DNA from 4 places in the Micromonospora sp. TSRI0369 genome. Region 1 is predicted to be linked to each of the others. Evidence: riboswitches for the same ligand, from Rfam matches in the RefSeq annotation. Region 1 holds a riboswitch; each other region holds the start of a gene.
What was found. A riboswitch is a leader RNA that binds a small molecule or an ion and turns the genes downstream of it on or off. The one in region 1 is predicted to bind cobalamin.
Positions count from the first base shown of each region.

Region 2: it holds a riboswitch for cobalamin, as region 1 does, so the genes downstream of both, metE (5-methyltetrahydropteroyltriglutamate--homocysteine S-methyltransferase) here and AMK25_RS11220 (ribonucleoside-diphosphate reductase subunit alpha) in region 1, are expected to answer to the same signal.
Region 3: it holds a riboswitch for cobalamin, as region 1 does, so the genes downstream of both, AMK25_RS06110 (CbtB domain-containing protein) here and AMK25_RS11220 (ribonucleoside-diphosphate reductase subunit alpha) in region 1, are expected to answer to the same signal.
Region 4: it holds a riboswitch for cobalamin, as region 1 does, so the genes downstream of both, AMK25_RS06075 (ABC transporter substrate-binding protein) here and AMK25_RS11220 (ribonucleoside-diphosphate reductase subunit alpha) in region 1, are expected to answer to the same signal.

Region 1 covers NZ_LIVU01000003.1:535,150-539,971, reverse strand. The annotation lists gene AMK25_RS11225 (PrsW family intramembrane metalloprotease) at 1-384, opposite strand, end outside; cobalamin riboswitch at 504-714, shown strand; gene AMK25_RS11220 (ribonucleoside-diphosphate reductase subunit alpha) at 830-3,226, shown strand; gene AMK25_RS11215 (ribonucleotide-diphosphate reductase subunit beta) at 3,217-4,245, shown strand; gene AMK25_RS11210 (MFS transporter) at 4,267-4,822, opposite strand, start outside.
Region 2 covers NZ_LIVU01000003.1:179,432-184,253, reverse strand. The annotation lists gene AMK25_RS09750 (Ig-like domain-containing protein) at 1-815, opposite strand, end outside; gene metE (5-methyltetrahydropteroyltriglutamate--homocysteine S-methyltransferase) at 935-3,184, opposite strand; cobalamin riboswitch at 3,301-3,518, opposite strand; gene AMK25_RS09740 (beta-1,3-glucanase family protein) at 3,630-4,822, opposite strand, start outside.
Region 3 covers NZ_LIVU01000002.1:174,838-179,659, reverse strand. The annotation lists gene cobO (cob(I)yrinic acid a,c-diamide adenosyltransferase) at 1-123, shown strand, start outside; gene AMK25_RS06120 (cobyrinate a,c-diamide synthase) at 117-1,478, shown strand; gene cobA (uroporphyrinogen-III C-methyltransferase) at 1,492-2,514, shown strand; adenosylcobalamin (AdoCbl) riboswitch at 2,514-2,654, shown strand; gene AMK25_RS06110 (CbtB domain-containing protein) at 2,653-2,862, shown strand; gene AMK25_RS06105 (CbtA family protein) at 2,974-3,756, shown strand; gene AMK25_RS06100 (cobalt-precorrin-6A reductase) at 3,779-4,507, opposite strand; partial or broken gene AMK25_RS32640 (nucleotide-binding protein) at 4,639-4,822, opposite strand, start outside; gene AMK25_RS32635 (hypothetical protein) at 4,791-4,822, opposite strand, start outside.
Region 4 covers NZ_LIVU01000002.1:168,990-173,811, reverse strand. The annotation lists partial or broken gene AMK25_RS06085 (ABC transporter ATP-binding protein) at 1-342, opposite strand, end outside; gene AMK25_RS06080 (FecCD family ABC transporter permease) at 342-1,379, opposite strand; gene AMK25_RS06075 (ABC transporter substrate-binding protein) at 1,406-2,389, opposite strand; cobalamin riboswitch at 2,432-2,615, opposite strand; partial or broken gene AMK25_RS06070 (MFS transporter) at 3,204-3,443, shown strand; gene AMK25_RS06065 (N-acetylmuramoyl-L-alanine amidase) at 3,668-4,822, opposite strand, start outside.

The sequences.
Region 1 (4,822 bases):
TGACCGGTGCCGCCGCCAGAGCAGCAGGATGCCGGCCGGCACGATCAGCTTCGCGGCCTCCTCGGCCAGGCCGACGAACGCCATCGGCAGGACTCCGAGCCGGTGCAGCGTGCCGTACTCCAGCCAGCCGGCGGCGACGACGCCGATCACTCCACCGAGGAACGCGGCGACGCCGACGACCGGGCCCGGCACCCGGCGGTGGCCGGGCCGCCCCTGGGTGAAGGCCAGGAACGTGGCCGGGGCGACTGACGCGCCGAGCACGATGAGCGTCGGCACGAACGTGACGGTCCCGGTGCCGGCCAGCGTCTCCAGCACCAGCAGGTGAAGCCCGACGCCGACGAGCAGGACCGCCACCCACGCCCAGCGGCGTCCGGTATTCCCCATAGCGCCCAGTATCGCGCCCGGCGGGGAGCGACGGCATCGGGGGTAGGCACTGTGGACGGTGAGATTCATCCGACACGCCGACACGACATCTGGTGTTGCCAGACATCGCCCACCGCCATATATGGTGGTGCCGCAGCTGGTTCGGCCGAGCCCTCCCGGGCAGGGCCGAGGCAAGAGGGAACCCGGTGGGAATCCGGGACTGCCCCGCAGCGGTGAGTGGGAACGACCGCCGTCAACAGCACTGGGCCACCGGCCTGGGAAGCGACGGCCAGTAGGCGACCTCGTGTCGTGCCCGCGAGTCCGAAGACCTGCCAGCGCGCCGTGCGCCTCCGCGTACGGCGGTCGGAGGTCGCGCGGGACGACCGACGCCAGCAGCCGGGCCGGCCGTGCGCCGCGCCCGTTGGCGTCTCCCGCCGTCTCCAGACGGTGACAGCGAGGAGAGGTCATGACTGTCGTGCAGGAACATCCCCCGTCCACCGCCGGCGGGTCCGAGCCCCGCCGGCTGGCGATGCGGGTACGCAAGCGGGACGGCGACACCGAGCCGGTGGACGTCAACAAGATCGTCCGGGCGGTCGAGCGCTGGGTCGCGGACCTGGACGAGGTGGACCCGCTGCGGGTGGCCACGAAGACGATCAGCGGCCTCTACGACGGGGCGAGCACCGCGGAGCTGGACCGGTTGTCGATCCAGACGGCGGCGGAGCTGATCGGCGAGGAGCCGCAGTACTCGAAGCTCGCGGCGCGGCTGCTGGCCGCGTACGTGGACAAGGAGGTACGCGGGCAGCAGGTGGCGAGCTTCAGCCAGTCGATCGCGTACGCGCACGGGCTGGGCCTGATCGGCGACGAGACCGCCGCGTTCGTCTCGCGCCACGCCCGCAAGCTCGACGACGCCGTGGACCCGGCCGGTGACCTCCGGTTCGAGTACTTCGGGCTGCGGACGGTGGCGGACCGCTACCTGCTGCGGCACCCGCAGTCCCGGCTGGTGGTGGAGACGCCGCAGTACTGGCTGCTGCGGGTGGCCTGCGGGCTGTCCCGCACCCCGGGCGAGGCGGTCGGCTTCTACCGGCTGATGTCCAGCCTGGCCTATCTGCCCAGCTCCCCCACGCTGTTCAACTCCGGCACCCGGCACACCCAGATGTCGTCGTGCTTCCTGGTCGACTCGCCGCGCGACGAGCTGGACTCGATCTACGAGCGTTACCACCAGGTGGCGAAGCTGTCGAAGTTCTCCGGCGGCATCGGCATCTCCTGGTCGCGGGTGCGCGGCCGGGGCGCGCTGATCCGGGGCACCAACGGGCGCTCCAACGGCATCGTGCCGTTCCTCAAGACGCTCGACGCCGGGGTGGCGGCGGTCAACCAGGGCGGCCGGCGCAAGGGCGCGGCCTGCGTCTACCTGGAGCCGTGGCACCCGGACGTGGAGGAGTTCCTGGAGCTGCGGGACAACACCGGCGAGGAGTCGCGGCGTACGCACAACCTCAACCTGGCCAACTGGATCCCGGACGAGTTCATGCGCCGGGTCGAGGCCGACGGCGAGTGGTCGCTGGTCGACCCGTCGGACGCCCCGGAGCTGCCCGACCTGTACGGGGAGGCGTTCGACGCCGCGTACCGGGCGGCCGAGAAGAACGCGGTGCGCACGGTACGGGCCCGGGACCTGTACGGGCGGATGATGCGCACGCTGGCGCAGACCGGCAACGGCTGGATGACGTTCAAGGACGCCGCGAACCGGCTGTCCAACCAGACCGGTGAGCCGGGCAACGTCATCCACCTGTCCAACCTGTGCACGGAGATCCTGGAGGTCAACGACGACGCCGAGACCGCCGTGTGCAACCTCGGCTCGGTGAATCTCGGCGCGCACGTCACCGCCGACGGCGTGGACTGGGAGCGGCTGCGCGCCACGGTACGCACGGCAGTGGTCTTCCTCGATCGGGTGATCGACATCAACTACTACCCGGCCGAGCAGGCGGCGGCGTCCAACCCGCGCTGGCGGCCGGTCGGGCTCGGCCTGATGGGCCTGCAGGACGCGTTCTTCACGCTGCGCCTGCCGTTCGACTCCGCCGAGGCGAAGGAGCTGTCCACCCGGGTGCAGGAGGAGATCCTGCTGACCGCGCTGGAGACCTCCGCCGGGCTGGCCGAGCGGTTCGGGCCGCATCCGGCGTACCCGCAAACCCGGGCCGCCAAGGGTGACCTGCACCCGGACCTGTGGGGCGCGGAGCCGGCGCAGGCCGGGCGGTGGGCGGCGCTGCGGGAGCGGATCGCCGCGCACGGGCTGCGCAACTCGCTGCTGGTGGCGATCGCGCCGACCGCCACCATCGCCTCCATCGCCGGCTGCTACGAGTGTGTCGAGCCGCAGGTGTCCAACCTGTTCAAGCGCGAGACCATGTCCGGGGAGTTCCTCCAGGTCAACACGTACCTGGTGCGGGAGCTGAAGGCCCGCGGGCTGTGGACGCCGCAGGTCCGCGACCGGATCAAGCGGGCCGAGGGCTCGGTGCAGGACATCACCGAGCTGCCCGCGCCGGTGCGGGAGCTGTTCCGCACCGCCTGGGAGCTGCCGCAGCGGGCGCTGATCGACCTGGCCGCCGCGCGGGCGCCGTTCGTCGACCAGTCCCAGTCGCTGAACCTGTTCCTGAGCGCGCCGACCATCGGCAAGCTCTCCTCGATGTACCTGTACGCCTGGAAGGCCGGGCTGAAGACCACGTACTACCTGCGATCCCGTCCCGCCACCCGCATCCAGCAGGCCACCGTCGCGCCGGTGCTCGCCCCGGTCTCCGGCGTGGTTTCCGCCGTGAGTGACGACGAGGCGCTGGCCTGTTCCCTGGAGAACCCCGAGAGCTGCGAGGCATGCCAGTGACCACCACCGCGCCGACCCGGCACATGCTGCTCGACCCCGGCATGGACCTGACCCTGCGGCCGATGCGCTACCCGCGCTTCTTCGACCGGTTCAAGGACGCGATCAAGAACACCTGGACGGTGGAGGAGGTGGACCTGCACTCGGACCTGGCCGACCTGGCGAAGCTGTCGGCGGCCGAACGGCATCTGGTGTCGCGGCTCGTGGCGTTCTTCGCCACCGGCGACACGATCGTGGCCAACAACCTGGTGCTCAACCTCTACCAGCACGTCAACTCCCCGGAGGGCCGGCTCTACCTGTCCCGGCAGCTGTTCGAGGAGGCGGTGCACGTCCAGTTCTACCTGAACCTGCTGGACACGTACGTGCCGGACGAGAAGGAGCGGTTCGCCGCGTTCGCGGCGGTGGAGAACATCCCGTCGATCGCCCGCAAGGCGGAGTTCTGCTTCCGGTGGATCGACTCGATCTTCGAGCTGCGGGAACTCCGGACCCGCGACGACCGGCGGGCGTTCCTGCTCAACCTGATCTGCTTCGCCGCCTGCATCGAGGGCCTGTTCTTCTACGGCGCGTTCGCCTACGTCTACTTCCTGCGCTCCCGGGGCCTGCTCAACGGGCTGGCCTCCGGCACCAACTGGGTGTTCCGGGACGAGTCGATGCACATGGCGTTCGCGTTCGACGTGGTGGAGACCGTACGGGCCGAGGAGCCGGACCTGTTCGACGCCGAGATGGAGCGGCAGGTGAAGGAGATGCTGGCCGAGGCGGTGGAGTGCGAGGTGAGCTTCGCCGAGGACCTGCTGGGCCAGGGCGTGCCGGGGATGTCGCTGGCGGACATGCGCGAGTATCTCCAGCACGTGGCCGACCGCCGCCTCGCCGTGCTCGGCATCGCCCCGATGTACGGCAGCGGCAACCCGTTCGCGTTCATGGAGTTGCAGGACGTGCAGGAGCTGTCGAACTTCTTCGAGCGGCGGGTGTCGGCGTACCAGGTCGGGGTGACCGGCAGCGTCACGTTCGACGACGACTTCTGACCGTCGCCCCCGCCCCGGCCGTCACGGCCGGGGCGGGGCCGGGCTCTCGCCGGGCAGCGCCGCCGCCCGGACCCGCCCGATCAACGCCACGACGGCGAGCGCCAGCACGGCCACCACCACGAACGCGGTACGCAGGTCCAGCGCGCCGGCGAGCAGACCGATCACCGGCGCCGCGAGCAGCGCGCCCGGCCACTGGCCCATCGCCACCACGGAGACGCCCTCGCCGGACGTGAGGCCCGGCTGCTCACCGGCGAAGCCGAGCACCGTCGGGGTCACGCACGCCAGGCCGAACCCGAGCAGTCCGAAACCGGCCATCACCGCCGCCGGATGGGGGTACGCCACCGGCAGCGCCACGCCGACGGTCGCGACGAGCGCGGACAGCCGGACGAAGCGGATCCGCCCGACCCGGCCGGCCAGCCGGTCGCCGAACAGCCGGGCGACGGTCGCAGCCAGCGAGAGACAGGTGTACGTGGCCGCGGCGAGCACCGCCGTGGCGCCGGCCACCTCGGTCGCGTACAGCGCGCTCCACTGGGCGCCGGCCATCTCGATGAACGAGGCGAGGAAGGCGATCACCGCT
Region 2 (4,822 bases), 360 kb from region 1:
CCGAACGCCTTCAGCGCGGGTGCGGCACCGGGCGCCTGCGGCGGGAGCACCCGGACGCCGCGAACCTCGGCGGTGGCCTGGGCGCCGCTGCTGTCGTAGGCGGTGGCGGTGACGCGGGTACCGCTGTTCGGCGGCACGCCGCGCCAGTCGAACGCGTACGGCGCTGTGGTGTCCACGGCGAGCAACGTGCCGCGCTCGCGGAACTCGACCCGCTCGATCCGCCGGCCGGGTGCCGCCGTGGCCTCCGCGCGGATCGGGATGACGCCCGGCGCGGCGAAGAAGTCGTTGGGCAGGGGCGAGGTGAGCGCCACCGACGGCCCGCCCGGCAGTGGGCTGGGTTGCGGGCTCCCCGAGGCCGCCGGCGGCGCCGAGCCGGTCGGGCCGGTGACGTCCGCGTCGCATGGCTGGCCGCTCAACACCCAGTCGGTCGGCTCGGGGTCGGCGCCCCGGTAGTTGCCGCCGAACCGCACTGTGACCGAGGCGCCGGTCGGCAGCGTGGAACCCGCCGGTGGGCGGAGCATGGTCACCGGGTACAGCTCGCCGCTGCCGAGCGTGTATCCGTCCGGCAGCCGGTCGAGGCCCATGGTGATCGTTTGGCCGTTTGCCTGCCGGAACCGCAGCCACCAGTCGGTGACGGGTGAGCCCAGGTTGGTGACTGTGAGCTCGGCCCAGAAGCCGCTGGACCACTCGCGGGTGATCGTGTAGTCCACCGTGCACACCGTCGCGGCGTAGGCCGGGCGCAGCGCCATCGTCGTGGCCCCGCCGACGACGACCGCGGCGGCTGTGGCCAGCGCGAAGATCCTGCGTCGCATCATGCCCCCATGTATCGACACACATCACTTCATGCAGCCTCGGCGCTCGGGGCACGGTCTGTCAAGGGCTGCACCGGGTCCGGGCCGGGCGGGACGGCGCGGCGTTCCGCCCGGCCCGCGGCTCAGCGTCCGCGCAGCTCGGCCGCAGCGGCGACCAGGTGCTGGAGGGACGCCTCGACCTCGGGATAGCCGCGCGTCTTGAGGCCGCAGTCGGGGTTCACCCACAGCCGCTCGGCCGGCACCGCGGCCACGGCCCGGCGCAGCGCGCCGACGACCTCGTCGTGGGACGGCACCCGGGGTGAGTGGATGTCCCAGACGCCGGGCCCCACACCCCGGCGGTATCCGATCGCGGCGAGGTCGTCGAGGACCTCCATCCGGGAGCGGGATGCCTCGATGCTTGTGACGTCGGCGTCGAGGGCTTCGATGGCCGTGATCACCTCCCCGAACTCCGAGTAGCACAGGTGGGTGTGGATCTGGGTGTCGTCGGCGACTCCGCAGGTGGCCAGGCGGAACGCCCCGACCGCCCAGTCCAGGTACGCCTTCTGGTCCGCCCCGCGCAGTGGCAGCGTCTCACGCAGCGCCGGCTCGTCGACCTGGATGACCCGGATACCGGCTGCCTCGAGATCGCGGCACTCGTCGCGCAGGGCGAGCGCGACCTGGTCCGCGGTGTCTGCCAGTGGCTGGTCGCTGCGGACGAACGACCAGGCCAGGATCGTGACCGGGCCGGTGAGCATGCCCTTGACCGGCCGGTCGGTCAGCGACTGCGCGTAGGTGGACCAGTTGACGGTCATCGGCGCCCTGCGTGCCACGTCGCCGTAGATGATGGGCGGACGCACGCATCGGGAGCCGTAGGACTGAACCCAGCCGTGTTCGGTGGCGGCGAACCCGTCCAACTGCTCGCCGAAGTACTGGACCATGTCGTTTCGTTCCGGCTCGCCGTGCACGAGCACGTCCAGGCCCAGCCGCTCCTGGAGCCGGACGACGTGCTCGACCTCGGCGCGCATGCGCCGGGTGTAGGCGGTGTCGTCGAGGCGGCCGGCCCGATGCTCGGCACGCGCGCGGCGCAGCTCGTCGGTCTGCGGGAACGATCCGATGGTCGTGGTCGGCAGGGGCGGCAGGTTCAGCCGGGCCTGCTGTGCCGCCGCTCGCTCCGGGTACGCGCCGCGCTGCCGATCCGTGGCACGCAACGCGGTGAGCCGGCCGCGTACGGTGTCGTCGCGCCATGCGGCCGGGGTGGGCGGCAGCGGCTCGGGCAGGGACGTGGTGCCGTTGCGCAGCGCGCGGCCGAGCCGAACGACCTCATCGACCTTCTGCCGAGCAAAGGCGAGCCGCTGACGCAGCGCCGGGTCGAGAGCGGTCTCGGCGGACAGGTCCACCGGCACGTGCAGCAGCGAGCACGAGGTGGACACGGCGACGTGGTCGGCGAGGGCGGTGACAGCGGCACCAGCCGCCACGGCGGCGCGCAGGTCGGTACGCCAGACGTTGCGGCCGTCGACGAGGCCGGCCACGATCGTCTTGCCACGCAGCGGTCCCGCACCGGCCAGCCGCCGCAGGTTGCCGGGCCCGGCCACCAGGTCCACACCAACCGCTTCGACCGGCGTGTCGAGCAGGGCGGGCAGCGCGTCACCGAGCTCGCCGAAATAGGTGGCGACGAAGATCGCCGGCCGCTGTTCCACCGCGCCGAGCCGGGTGTACGCCTCCCGCAGCGCGTCGATCTCGGCGGTGCTCCGGTCGGCGACGTAGGCGGGTTCGTCCAGTTGCACCCATCGCACGCCCGCCGCGGCGAGGGATCGCAGGATGTCGGCGTACACGTCGACCAGGTCGGTCAACCGGTCGAACGGTTCGCCGCGCGCCTCGGTGGGCTTGGCCAGCAGCAGGAATGTGGCCGGGCCGACCAGCACCGGTCGGCTGTCGATTCCCAGCTCGCGGGCCTCGCGGTACTCGCGCAGCGCCTTGTCGGGATTCGCCGCGAAGGCGGTGTCGGAGCCGATCTCGGGAACCAGATAGTGGTAGTTGGTGTCGAACCACTTCGTCAGTTCGAGCGCCGGCTCGGCATCGACGCCCCGGGCCATGGCGAAGTAGGTGTCGAGATCGCCGAGGCCGAGACGGGCGAACCGGTGCGGGATCGCGCCGACGGCGACGGCCGTGTCCAGCACCTGGTCGTAGTAGGAGAACGTGTTGGACGGGATCGCGTCCAGGCGCGCGTCGCGCAGCGTCCGCCAGACCTCCGCCCGTAGCGCGGCAGAGGTCGCCGCCAACTCCTCGGCGTCGATCCGGCCCGCCCAGTAGGCCTCGACGGCCTTCTTGAGTTGCCGGTTGCCCCCGATACGCGGATAGCCCAGCACGGTGCTCTGACCGAATGCGGTACTCATGGAGATCCCTTCCCTCGAAGCACACGAGGCCGATCGGGGCAGGGAGGGAAGGGGTACAGGCGGCGTACCGGCTTCCGCACCGGCCGTCCCGAGCGACCGTCGGCGGCGCACACCGGACGGTGTGCGCGGTGCGGGCAGGTCTTCGGACTCGCGGGCGCGACCGGTCCATCCGGTCACCTACTGGCCGTCGCTTCCCAGACCTCACGGTCCAGTGCTTCGATGACGGCTGTCGTTCCCACTCACCGCTGCGGGGCAGTCCCGGACTCACACCGGGTTCCCTCTTACGACGCCACACCCTTCACGGGCACGGCGAACCAGCACCGTTGTCCATCGTATGGGGCGGTGAGCCGGCGTGGTCGGCGCGTCCGTCCTGCGGGACGGCGAGCCGTCGCGGCGGGTGGCGGGAGCGACTCGCGGTCGGCCCCCGCCCCCGTCGCAGGGCCGGTCAGCCCTTGCGCCACTTCTGGTTGGCCGCGCCCGTGCAGTCCCAGAGCTGGAGCCTCGCGCCGTCGTTGCCGTTCCGGTCCTTGATGTCGACGCACTTGTTGGCCTGAAGGTTGACCAGGTCTCCGGCCGCGTTCAGGGTGAACTGCTGAGCGCCGGTGCCATTGCAGGTGTAGAGCTGCACCACCGCACCGTTGGCGGTGGACCCGGCGTCGATGTCCATGCACTTGTCATTCTGGCTCTTCAGCGCCGTGCCGCTGAACGTCCACTTCTGCGCGTTGGTGTTGTTGCAGTTCCACATCTGCAGCGGCACGCGGTCGACGAAGTTGGAGCTCGGCACGTCGACGCACTTGTTGTTCCAGTTGCTGACCACGGGCACCCCGGTGGTCGGGTTGCCGCCCCCACCGCCGGTGAACGGGCTGAGGAGCAGTCCGGCCGAACGGGGGTCGCCGTCGTGCACCAGTGACTCGAATCCGCCGACGTCGTCGAAGGCGAACGCGTACGCCCGGCCGTCGGTCATGTTGGCGTGGATCAGGCGGGCGTACTGGTTGGTGGGGTTGCTGCGGTAGAAGTCGGCGGCGTTCGTGCTGGGCTGGGTGTCGATGGTGCCGAGCGTGCCTCGGTTGAGGGCGGCGCAGAGCGTGCGCGAGATCGGGCCGACCACCTGGTCGTTCGGCGCGGGCAGGTCGCCGTCGCAGCCCCAGACGCTGGCCGAGGAGGGCCGGTTGAAGGAGGCGACCACCTGGCCGCTGCCGTTGGTGAAGGTCATGGTGTTGCCCGAGGTGCGGCCGTAGTACCGGATGGCCGGCTGGTCGGCGAAGGGCGTCACGGTCAAGGTCTTCGTGGTGTACGCGTTCCACGCGGAGGCGATGTACGAGTCCAGGTAGGTGGTGCTCAGCAGGCCGGCCCCGGCTGCCTTCCCCGGAGCCAGGACGCGCAGCACGGTCCCGTCGGAGCGGGTGTGGACGGTGTTGGCCCAGCCCGGCTGCGCCCGGATGCCGTCGATGACCGCGTTGCGTCCGTTGGCCACCACGTCGCCGGTGCGCTTGGTGACGCCGTTGACGCCGGTCACGGTGACCGCGTGCGGGATCGCGAACATGTCGACCTGGGAGCTGTTGAGCCACAGCCCGGAGTCGTTGTAGGTGAACTCACTCCAGTCGAAGAGGATGTCGCGGTTCGCGTCACCGGCCGCCC
Region 3 (4,822 bases), on a different contig from region 1:
ATCGTCACCGGGCGCCGGGCCGACCACCGGCTGATCGAGGCAGCCGATCTGGTGACCGAGATGCAGCACGTCAAGCACCCGATGGACGTCGGCCAGAAGGGCCAACGAGGCATCGAATGGTGAGCCTTCCGCGGCTGATCGTCGCGGCGCCGGCCTCCGGCCACGGCAAGACCACGGTCGCGACCGGGCTCATGGCCGCGCTGGCCGCGCGCGGGCACACCGTGTCGGGGCACAAGGTGGGGCCCGACTACATCGACCCCGGCTACCACGCGCTGGCCACCGGACGCCCCGGCCGCAACCTCGACCCGCACCTGACCGACCCCTCACTCGTGATCCCGCTGCTGCTGCACGGCGCACGCGACGCGGACATCGCCATCGTCGAAGGGGTCATGGGCCTGTTCGACGGCCGCATCGGCGGCGACGGTTTCGCCTCTACCGCGCACCTCGCGGCCCTGACCGCCACCCCGATCCTGCTGGTCGTGGACGTCTCGCACACCTCGCGCAGCGTAGGGGCCGTCGTGCACGGAATGGGCACGTTCGAGGCCGGCGTCACCGTCGCGGGTGTCGTGCTCAACAAAGCCGGGTCCGCCCGCCACGCCGCCGAGGCGGCCCGGGCGGTGGAATCCACCGGCGTACCGGTGCTCGGGATCCTGCACCGCGACCAGGGTGTCAGCGCCCCGTCGCGCCACCTCGGGCTCGTGCCGGCAGCCGAACGTGAGGAGGCCGCCGCCGCCCTGGACGTGCTGGCCGAGCAGATCGCCCGCCACGTGGACCTCGATGCGGTGCTGCAGGTGGCACGCACCGCACCCGATCTGGACGCCCAGCCATGGGATCCCGCCGCGCACGTCCGGCGGCTGGGCGCCGGATCACCGGTGGTTGCGGTCGCGGCCGGGCGTGCCTTCACCTTCCGGTACGCCGAGACGACCGAGCTGCTGCAGGCGGCGGGCTGCACCGTCGTTCCGTTCGACCCGGCCCGCGACCAGCGGCTTCCCGCCGGGACACGCGGGTTGTACCTCGGTGGGGGGTTCCCCGAGGTACACGCGTCCACGCTGAGCGCCAACACGACGCTGCGCCACGAACTGCGCCAGGCCGTCCTCGACGGCGTCCCCACCGTCGCCGAGTGCGCCGGCCTGCTGTATCTGTGCCGCTCCGTCGACGGCCATCCCATGGTCGGGGCGCTCGACGCCGAAGCCGTCATGACGCCGCGCCTCACCCTCGCGTACCACCGTGCCGCACTCGGCTCGGACCAGCTGCTCGGCGAGCGGGGAACCGCTGCCACCGGCCACGAATTCCACCGCACCACCGTCACACCCGGTCACGGCGAGCACCCCGCCTGGCGCATCGAGGGCCGCAATGCCGGATTCGCCTCCCCCAGCCTCAGCGCGTCCTATCTGCACGTGCATTGGGCTGGGCAACCGCATCTGGCCCAGTCGTTCACCGAGGCCGTACACCGGACGGCTGTCTCCTCAGCACGTTAGGAATCACCGTCACATGCAGCTGAACCTCACCGGCCGTAGCGTGCTCGTCCTCGACGGGAGCGCACCCGCCGCCGTCACGGTCAGTGCGCTGCTGCACAGGCGCGCCCTGGTCACCGTCGCCGCGCCGGCCGTGTGCGCCGCGCTGGAGGACCTCGCCCTCCGCGGGCGCCTGACCTGGGTCACCACCCCGGTCGACGAGAGCCGGTTCGACGTCGTGCTGCGTACCGTCGCACCCTCGGAGGCCGGGGCGCCGGCAGCGGTCCGAACGGCCGGACACGTCACGCTGGTCGGCGCCGGCCCGGGCGATCCAGGGCTGGTCACCGTCGCCGGACGCGCGGCCGTCAAGCAGGCCGACGTGATCCTCACCGACCGGCTCGCCCCGTGGGAGGCCCTGAAGTGGGCGCGCCCGGATGCCGAGATCATCGACGTCACCAAGATCCCGTACGGGCGGAGCACGAGCCAGGAACAGATCAACGCGCTGCTTGTCGAGCACGCCCGCGCCGGACGGCACGTTGTGCGGTTCAAGGGCGGCGACTCGTACGTCTTCGGCCGCGGCTTCGAGGAAGTCACCGCGTGCGCCGAAGCCGGCGTCCCCACCACCGTGATACCCGGCGTGACCTCCAGCATCGCGGCCCCGGAGCTGGCCGGCATCCCGGTCACCCACCGCGGACTCGTGCAAGGCTTCACCGTCATCTCCGGCCACGTACCGCCCGGCCATCCCGACTCGTCGATCGACTACGCCGCCCTCGCCCGCACCGGCACCACCCTCGTGGTGCTGATGGGCATGCGCAACCTCGCGGCCATCGCCGACGCGCTCGTCGCCGCCGGTCTCGACCGGAACACACCATGCGCCGTCGTCGCGGACGCCGCCTCGGCCGGCCAGCGGGTGCTGCGCAGTACCCTCGCCGACGTCGTCGCCGACACCGCCGAGGCCGGCATCGGCGCGCCCGCCGTAACGGTGATCGGCCACGTCGTCGCCCTCGGACCGGCCGCCGTGCAGGCAGTCGCGACAGCGTCGCGTTGCTCCGATACCTGATATGGTCGTGCCACCCTGCTGAAGGAAGCCGGTGTGAATCCGGCGCAGTCGCGCTACTGTGACGCCGCTCGCGGCGAAGCCAGACCCTCCAGCCAGGTCGACCACCCATCGACGGGACGCAGCATCCCAAGGAGTGTCATGCCTCAGGCGACCACGGCCATTCCGGCCGTTCTTCCCACCATTCCCGTTCGCGCGCTCGCCCCCTGGGCGCTGTTCTTCGCGCTGGTCACCGCCGTCGTCCTGTATTTCGTGGGCGCCGAGCAGGGAGCTTTCTCCGTCTTCGAGGGCACCTTCATCCACGAGCTGACGCACGACGCACGGCACGTGCTGGGCTTCCCCTGCCACTGACACCACGCCACGCGGCAGTCCGCCCGGCCCGGCCGGAGTTTTCGTCTTTCCTCGTCACCGGCGCTGCGGGCGTTTCGTGCTGCCCGCGGCCGGCTCCCGAACGGACCCTTGATGACCCCTCGCACTTTTCTCGTTCACGGGCTGTTGGCCGGGCTCATCGCCGGTTTCGCGGCCTTCCTCGTCTCCTACGTCGTCGCCGAACCCCAGGTCGATGCAGCCATCGCCCTGGAGGAAGCCGGTGCCGCCGAGCACCCGCACGACAATGCCACCGCCGAGCAGTCTCACAGCCACGATGAGGAGGAGGCCGAAGTCTCGCGTGGCACCCAGTCCACCGGGGGCCTGGCACTGGGCACCATCCTGGTAGGCGTCGTCCTCGGTGGAGCGACCGCGCTCGCTGCCGCCTTCGCCGCCGGGCGTCTGGGCTCCCTGTCCGCACGGGCCAGCACCGCGGTGGTCGCCGCCGTCGGTTTCGTCGCCACCGCCCTCGTGCCGTTCCTCAAGTACCCCGCCACACCACCGGCGGTCGGCTCCGGTGACACGATCAACGAGCGGACCGCGCTGTACTTCGGGTTCTGGGCACTGAGCCTGGCCGCCGCGATCGGCGCCGTGGTCCTGGCCCGGCGTCTGCTGCCCCAGCTGGGCGCATACTCGGCGGTGCTGGCCGGTGCCGGCGCCTATCTCGTGGTCGTCGTGGTCGCCGGGGCTCTGCTGCCGACGGTCAACGAGGTCGGCGGCTTCCCGGCCGACACACTCTGGTACTTCCGCATCTCGTCGATCACGACCCTGGCCGCGACTTGGGCGGTCCTGGGTGCAGTGCTGACCGGTCTGGTCGGACGCGACGCGGACCGTGCCGCCGAGCGGCTGCGCCGCCAGGAGCTGGCGGCCACGCTCTGAACCTTCCCGGCTGAACCTCGCGTCAGGGTGCGGGCAACGCCCGCACCCACGCCAGGGCGGCGTCCACGTCACGGACCAGCGGCACTCCGGCCGGCGGCCCGGCGCGGCGCACGATCACGACCGGCATCGCCCGCTCGGCGGCGACCTCCAGCTTCGCGACCGTGTGGTCACCGCCGGAGTCCTTGGTAACTAGAACGTCCGTGCCCGCCATCACCTCCCGCTCGTGCGCGAGGGTGTAGGGACCGCGGCTGCGCAGCAGCTTCCACGACACCGGCAGGACGATGTCGGGCTCGTCCACCACGCGAACCAGGCACGCGTGCCGGCGCAACGGTTCGACGAAGTGCGCCAGCGACTGCCGTCCGACGGTGAGGAACGGCCGGTCGCCCAGACCGGCCGCCACCCGGGCAGCTTCACTGTGGTCACCGGCCCAGTACCAGGCCGACGCCTCGGGGCGAGCGGCCCAGCCGGGCCGTTCCAAACGGAGCAGGGGAACCCCGGCGGCCGGGCACGCCGCCGCCGCGTTGGCGCTGATCTTCTCCGCGAACGGGTGCGTCGCGTCGACCACGGCACGCACCCGGGTCTCCGCCAGGTACGCGGCCAGTCCTGCGATCCCGCCGAAGCCACCGACGCGGACCTGCCCCACCGGCAGCCGGGGACGCGCGACCCGCCCCGCCAGTGAGGTCACGACCACGGCACCGTCGTCGACGAGCGAGGCCGCCAGCGCGCGGGCCTCGCCCGTCCCACCGAGCACGAGAATCCTCACGCGTAGGGTCCGATCACCGGCGCCGCGGGAGCGCCCCGCTCGGCTAGGTTCAGCAGCGCGTCGACCTCCAGGTGTTTCTCCGCCAGGTCGGCGAGCAGATCCAGCCGGGCCTGCCGGGCCGGCTCTGCGCCCGCCGCCAGCGCCTGCACCCACTGAGCATGGCCGATCTCCGCCCCACCCGCACACGCCATCGAATTGTTCGCCATGTTCCGTGCCTTGAACGGAGCGACCCGAACACCGCGCCGTGCGAACGCCCGGCACAACGCGGTCGTCACCCGGCTCTTGCCCGCGTCCGACGTCGTG
Region 4 (4,822 bases), on a different contig from region 1:
GTCGCTGCCGGTGTCGGACCAGCGGGTCCGGCGGTGCGGGATGCGGCCGAGCAGGACCACGTCGCGGACGGTCAGGTCGAGGTCGGTCTCGGCGTGCTGGGCCAGCAACGCGATGCGCCGGGCCAGGGCAAGGCGCCGCAGCCGAGTCACGTCGTCGCCTGCGAGTGTGATGTTGCCGGTATCCGGGCGCACCAGGGCGGCGACGGCCCGCAGCAGGGTGGTCTTGCCGGAGCCGTTCGGGCCGAGCAGCCCGACCAGGCTGCCCGCCGGGACGGTGCCGGTGACGTGGTCGAGGATGCGGGCGGCGGGCACCGCCCACGAGACGTCGGAGATCTGAAGCATCAGCCGCGTACCTCCCGGCGGCGCAGGATCAGGAAGAACGCCGGCACCCCGACCAGTGCCGTCAGCACCCCGACCGGCAGCTCACGCGGTTCGAAGACGGTGCGGGCGGCGGTGTCGACCCAGGTCAGGAAGATGGCGCCGGCGAGCACGGCGACCGGTAGCAGCCGCCGGTGGTCCGGTCCGGTGATCAGGCGGGCGGCGTGCGGGAGGATCAGCCCGGCGAACCCGATCGCGCCGCTGACCGCGACCAGCACGGCGGTCAGCAGGGCGGTGCCGACCAGCAGCAGCCACCGCAGCCGGTTCACCTCGACGCCGAGGCTCGCGGCGGCCTCCTCACCGAAGGCGAAGGCGTTGAGGGTACGGGCGTGCCAGCCGACCACCGCCAGCACCACGACCAGCACCGGTACCGCCCAGCCCAGGGCCGTCCAGTCGGCGCGGGCCATTGACCCGGACAGCCAGAACGTGATGCTCTGCGTGGCGTGCGGGTCGGCCACCCAGATGATCACGAAAGAGGTCAGTGCCGCGCACAGTTGTCCCACCGCGACCCCGGTCAGCACCACGCGCGTCGGCGACAATGCCCCGAACCTCCCGGCCAGGCCCACGACCAGCAGGAACGCGACAAGGGCGCCGAGGAAGGCGCCGCCGGTCAGCGCGGCTACGCCACTACCGATGCCGGCCACGACCACCAGGACCGCGCCCAGCGACGCCCCTGAGGAGACCCCGAGCAGGTACGGGTCCGCCAGGGGATTGCGGGTGACGGTCTGCATGACCGCACCGGCCGCGGCCAGGCCCGCCCCCACCGTGGCGGCGCCGAGAACCCGGGGCAAACGTAGGTCCCAGACGATGTGGTCGCGCAGCAGCGGCACGTCCGAGTTCGCGAGTCCCAGGTGGCCGGCGACGACCGTCCACACCGTCCCGACAGTCAGGTCGGCCGGGCCGATGGTGACCGCGACGGCCACCGACAGCACCAGACCGGCGACCAGAGCCAGCACGAGCGCGGCCAGGCCGACCGCCCGCACCGGGCGGTGGGTGCGCACCGGGGCGGGCCGGGTGGTGACGGCGGTCAGCTCGGGACCCCGGACGGCAGCGCGGCGATGCCCTGGGCGAGGGCTTCGACGCCGAGGACGTTGCGGACACCGGCCGTGGTTGACGAGAACGGGATCACCACGTACCACTGCTGTTTGACCGCGGGCAGGTCCTTGAGGGTGCGGTGCCCGGCGAGGAAGGTCTTCTTCTGCGCGGCGGGATCCCAGCTCGCGTCGACGAGCACGATGACCTCGGGGTTGCGGTCGGTGACGGTCTCCCAGCTTGTGTCGCCCCAGCTGCCGGTGAGGTCGGCGAAGGCGTTGGTGACCCCGGCCGCCGACATGATCATGTTGGGGGCGCCGCAGCAGGCGCCGACGCTCGGGGCGTCGCTGCCGCCGTCCCACCACATGACCTTCACGTTGCGGGCGGTGCCTGCGGCCGTGGCGATGCGGCCCTCGTGGTCGGCGATCAGCTTCTCGCCGCGGTCGCTCACCCCGAAGATCGCCGCGAGCTCGCGGATCTCGGTGAACACGTCGCCGATGGCGAGCTTCGCCTGCCGGGTCTGCGCCGGGCACCCGGCAGGGGAGATGTAGGTGCCGACGCCGAGTTTCTGCCAGTCGGCGCGGTCACCGACCCCCTCGTCACCGAACGCGCTGTTGTACGACGCGTACACGAAATCGGGTTCAGCCTCGAGCAGCTTCTCCTTGGTCGGGTACTCCTTGGCCAGCACCGGGATCTTCGCGTAGGCGTCCGCGTAGGCGGGCAGGATCGCGTCGTCGAGGTAGGCCGTGCCGATCATCCGATCTTGCAGGCCCAGGGCCAGCATGATCTCCGTGGCGGCCTGGTTCATGGTGACGACCCGCATCGGTGGCGCCGCGATGGTCACCGGGGTGCCGCAGTTGGTCACCGCGACCGGTCCAGCGGACACCGCCGGTGGTGCGGCAGCAGGCTTGGCATCGGCGCCGCAGCCGGTGAGCAGCACAGTGGACAGCAACAACGGCGCGGCAACGCGCCAGGGCATGGGGAACCGCACAGCGGGACCGCCTTCCAACACCTCGTGGACGGGGACGAACGTGCCGTGGCCGGTCTCCTGGCTGACGGGACAAGCAACCGCCGGCCGGCCTTCCCAGGCATCTCTGCCCAGTGACCTCGCGAAACGACGAGGGCCGACGGTCTCCCGATCACAGTGGCGAGGGCCGCGCCGGCATCACACCGGCTTCCCGAACACCACGGCGTCCCCACCATAACGGCCCGCGCTCGCCGCGGATCCGGTCCGGGCACCCGCTGTGGGAAATCCGACGCGCCGGACCGGCCTCGGCGTGGCTGTCGGCCCGCAACCCATCCGGCTCCTTTCTCGTGCGCGGTGGCTGGGCGAGGGCACGTGATCGACAGTGAGCGCCGTGGCTGAGGCTGAGCAGCAATACGTGAGCGCAGGTGCGAGGCCACGTCCGCCGGCGACCGGCTCCTCGGTCGTGGGCATGAGGCCGGCGATGCAGACGTCGAAGAGCTCGACGAGCGAGCACGGTACTTCGCGATCTGGATCGCCATCCGACCTGCGTTGCCGACGGCGCCGAGGACAAGGACGCGCTGGCCCGCGGTGAAGTTGATGCGGCGCGTCAGCGCGATCCAGGATGACATCGCCCGGGTTCATGGCGGTGGCGATCCGCACCGGGTCCACGCCGTCGGGTAGAACCACGCTGCGCGAGGGTCGATCAGGGTGCGTTCGGCGAAGGTTCCAAGGGGCGTATCGTGCAGGACCACGCAGCGGACGTTGCCCTTCTCGTCGCGTACCACGCCGTCCACGCCGGGGACGAGCGGGAAGATGTTGTTGCTGGTCCCCGGCGATCGGCATCTGGGCGGCGACCAGTGCGCTGGGCTTCGCCGCCGGGCCACCAATCGGCGGACTCGTCCTGGCTCACCTGCCCTGGGGTGCAATCTTCCTGGTGAACGTCCCGATCGTGGTGATCTGCCTGCTCGCCGGCCGGCTACTGGTCCCGGAATCGCGGGACCCGGCCGGTGGACGCCTCGACCTGGGCGGGGCGACGCTGTCCACCGCCGGCCTGACCGCGATCGTCTCCCCGGGTTCCGCCCACGTCCCCGCCGGTCAGGTGGCCAGGCGCAGGTGACGCCGCTGCCGCAGCCGCACCGCGACAGCCCGCCACGACCAGCAACGTGAGCGCGGCAGCGAAGGCCAGCCCGTCGGTCAGGCCTGCCTCCAGCTCGCGCAACGTGGTGGAGCGGTAGGTGGACGGCGAGCGACGCCGGTCCCGATCCGGGCCGGCGTCGCTCGCCGTCGGGCTCAGAGTGTGGTTTCGCTGGTGAGGCCGAAGTAGTCGTGCCATTTGGTGCTGGGGGCGAAGGTGGTGCCGGTGGAGAGTGCGACGTAGATGTCGTTTGTGGTGCTTTTGGTGAAGACGATGAGGTCGTCTTTGCCGTCGCCGTTGGTGTCGGCGAGGTAGGGGAACTCGCCGGTTAGGCAGAAGAAGTCGTGCCACTTGATCGTGGTTCCGGCGAAGGTGGTGCCGGTGGAGGTGGCGGCGTAGACGTCGGCGTCGGTGTTGCAGGTGAAGGTGACGATGTCATCCTTGCCGTCGCCGTTGATGTCGCCCACCCGGGGCTGCTCGGCGCCGACGGCGAACAGGTCGTGCCATTTCTGCGGTGCCCCGAAGCCGTTGCCGGTGGACAGGGCGACGATGACGTCGGCGGCGGTGGCGGGGCCTTGGGTGAAGGTGATGAGGTCGTCGCGGCCGTCGCCGTTGACGTCGCCGAGGGCGGGGAACTCCCCGGCGATGGAGAAGTAGTCGTGCCATTTCACGGCGGTGCCGGTGAAGGAGGTGCCGGTGGACAGGGCGACGTAGACGTCGGCGTCGGTGTCGTGGGTGAAGGTGATGATGTCGTCGCGGCCGTCGCCGTTGACGTCGCCGACGGCGGGGACTTCGGTGCCGGGGGCGAACCAGTCGTGCCATTTCGCGGATGCGGCGAAGGATGTGCCGGTGGACAGGGCGACGTGGACGTCGGCGGTGGTGCCGTGGGTGAACACGATGGCGTCGTCGCGTCCGTCGCCGTTGACGTCGCCGGTCAGGGGGGTCTCTCCGGGCAGGGCGAACCAGTCGTGCCACTTCACCGACGTGCCCGCGAACGACGAACCCGTCGACGTGGCCACATACGCGTCGGCCAGCGCACCGTGGGTGAACGCGACCACGTCGTCCCGGCCGTCACCGGTGAAATCCGTCGGCGAACCACCGAAATAGCGGGCGGTCGGGCCCCCGCCACCCTGGTTCACCAGCGAGAGGTAGTAGTTCCAGTTCCAGTTCGGTCCCGGGTCGGTGTGGTCGTTACCCGGGATCTCGTTGTGCCCCTTGATGCCGGTGCGGTTCTTCGGGATGCCGTACTTGTCGCACAGGTAGCGGGTCAGCGCGGCCGAGGAACGGTACATCGCGTCGGTGAACCAGGC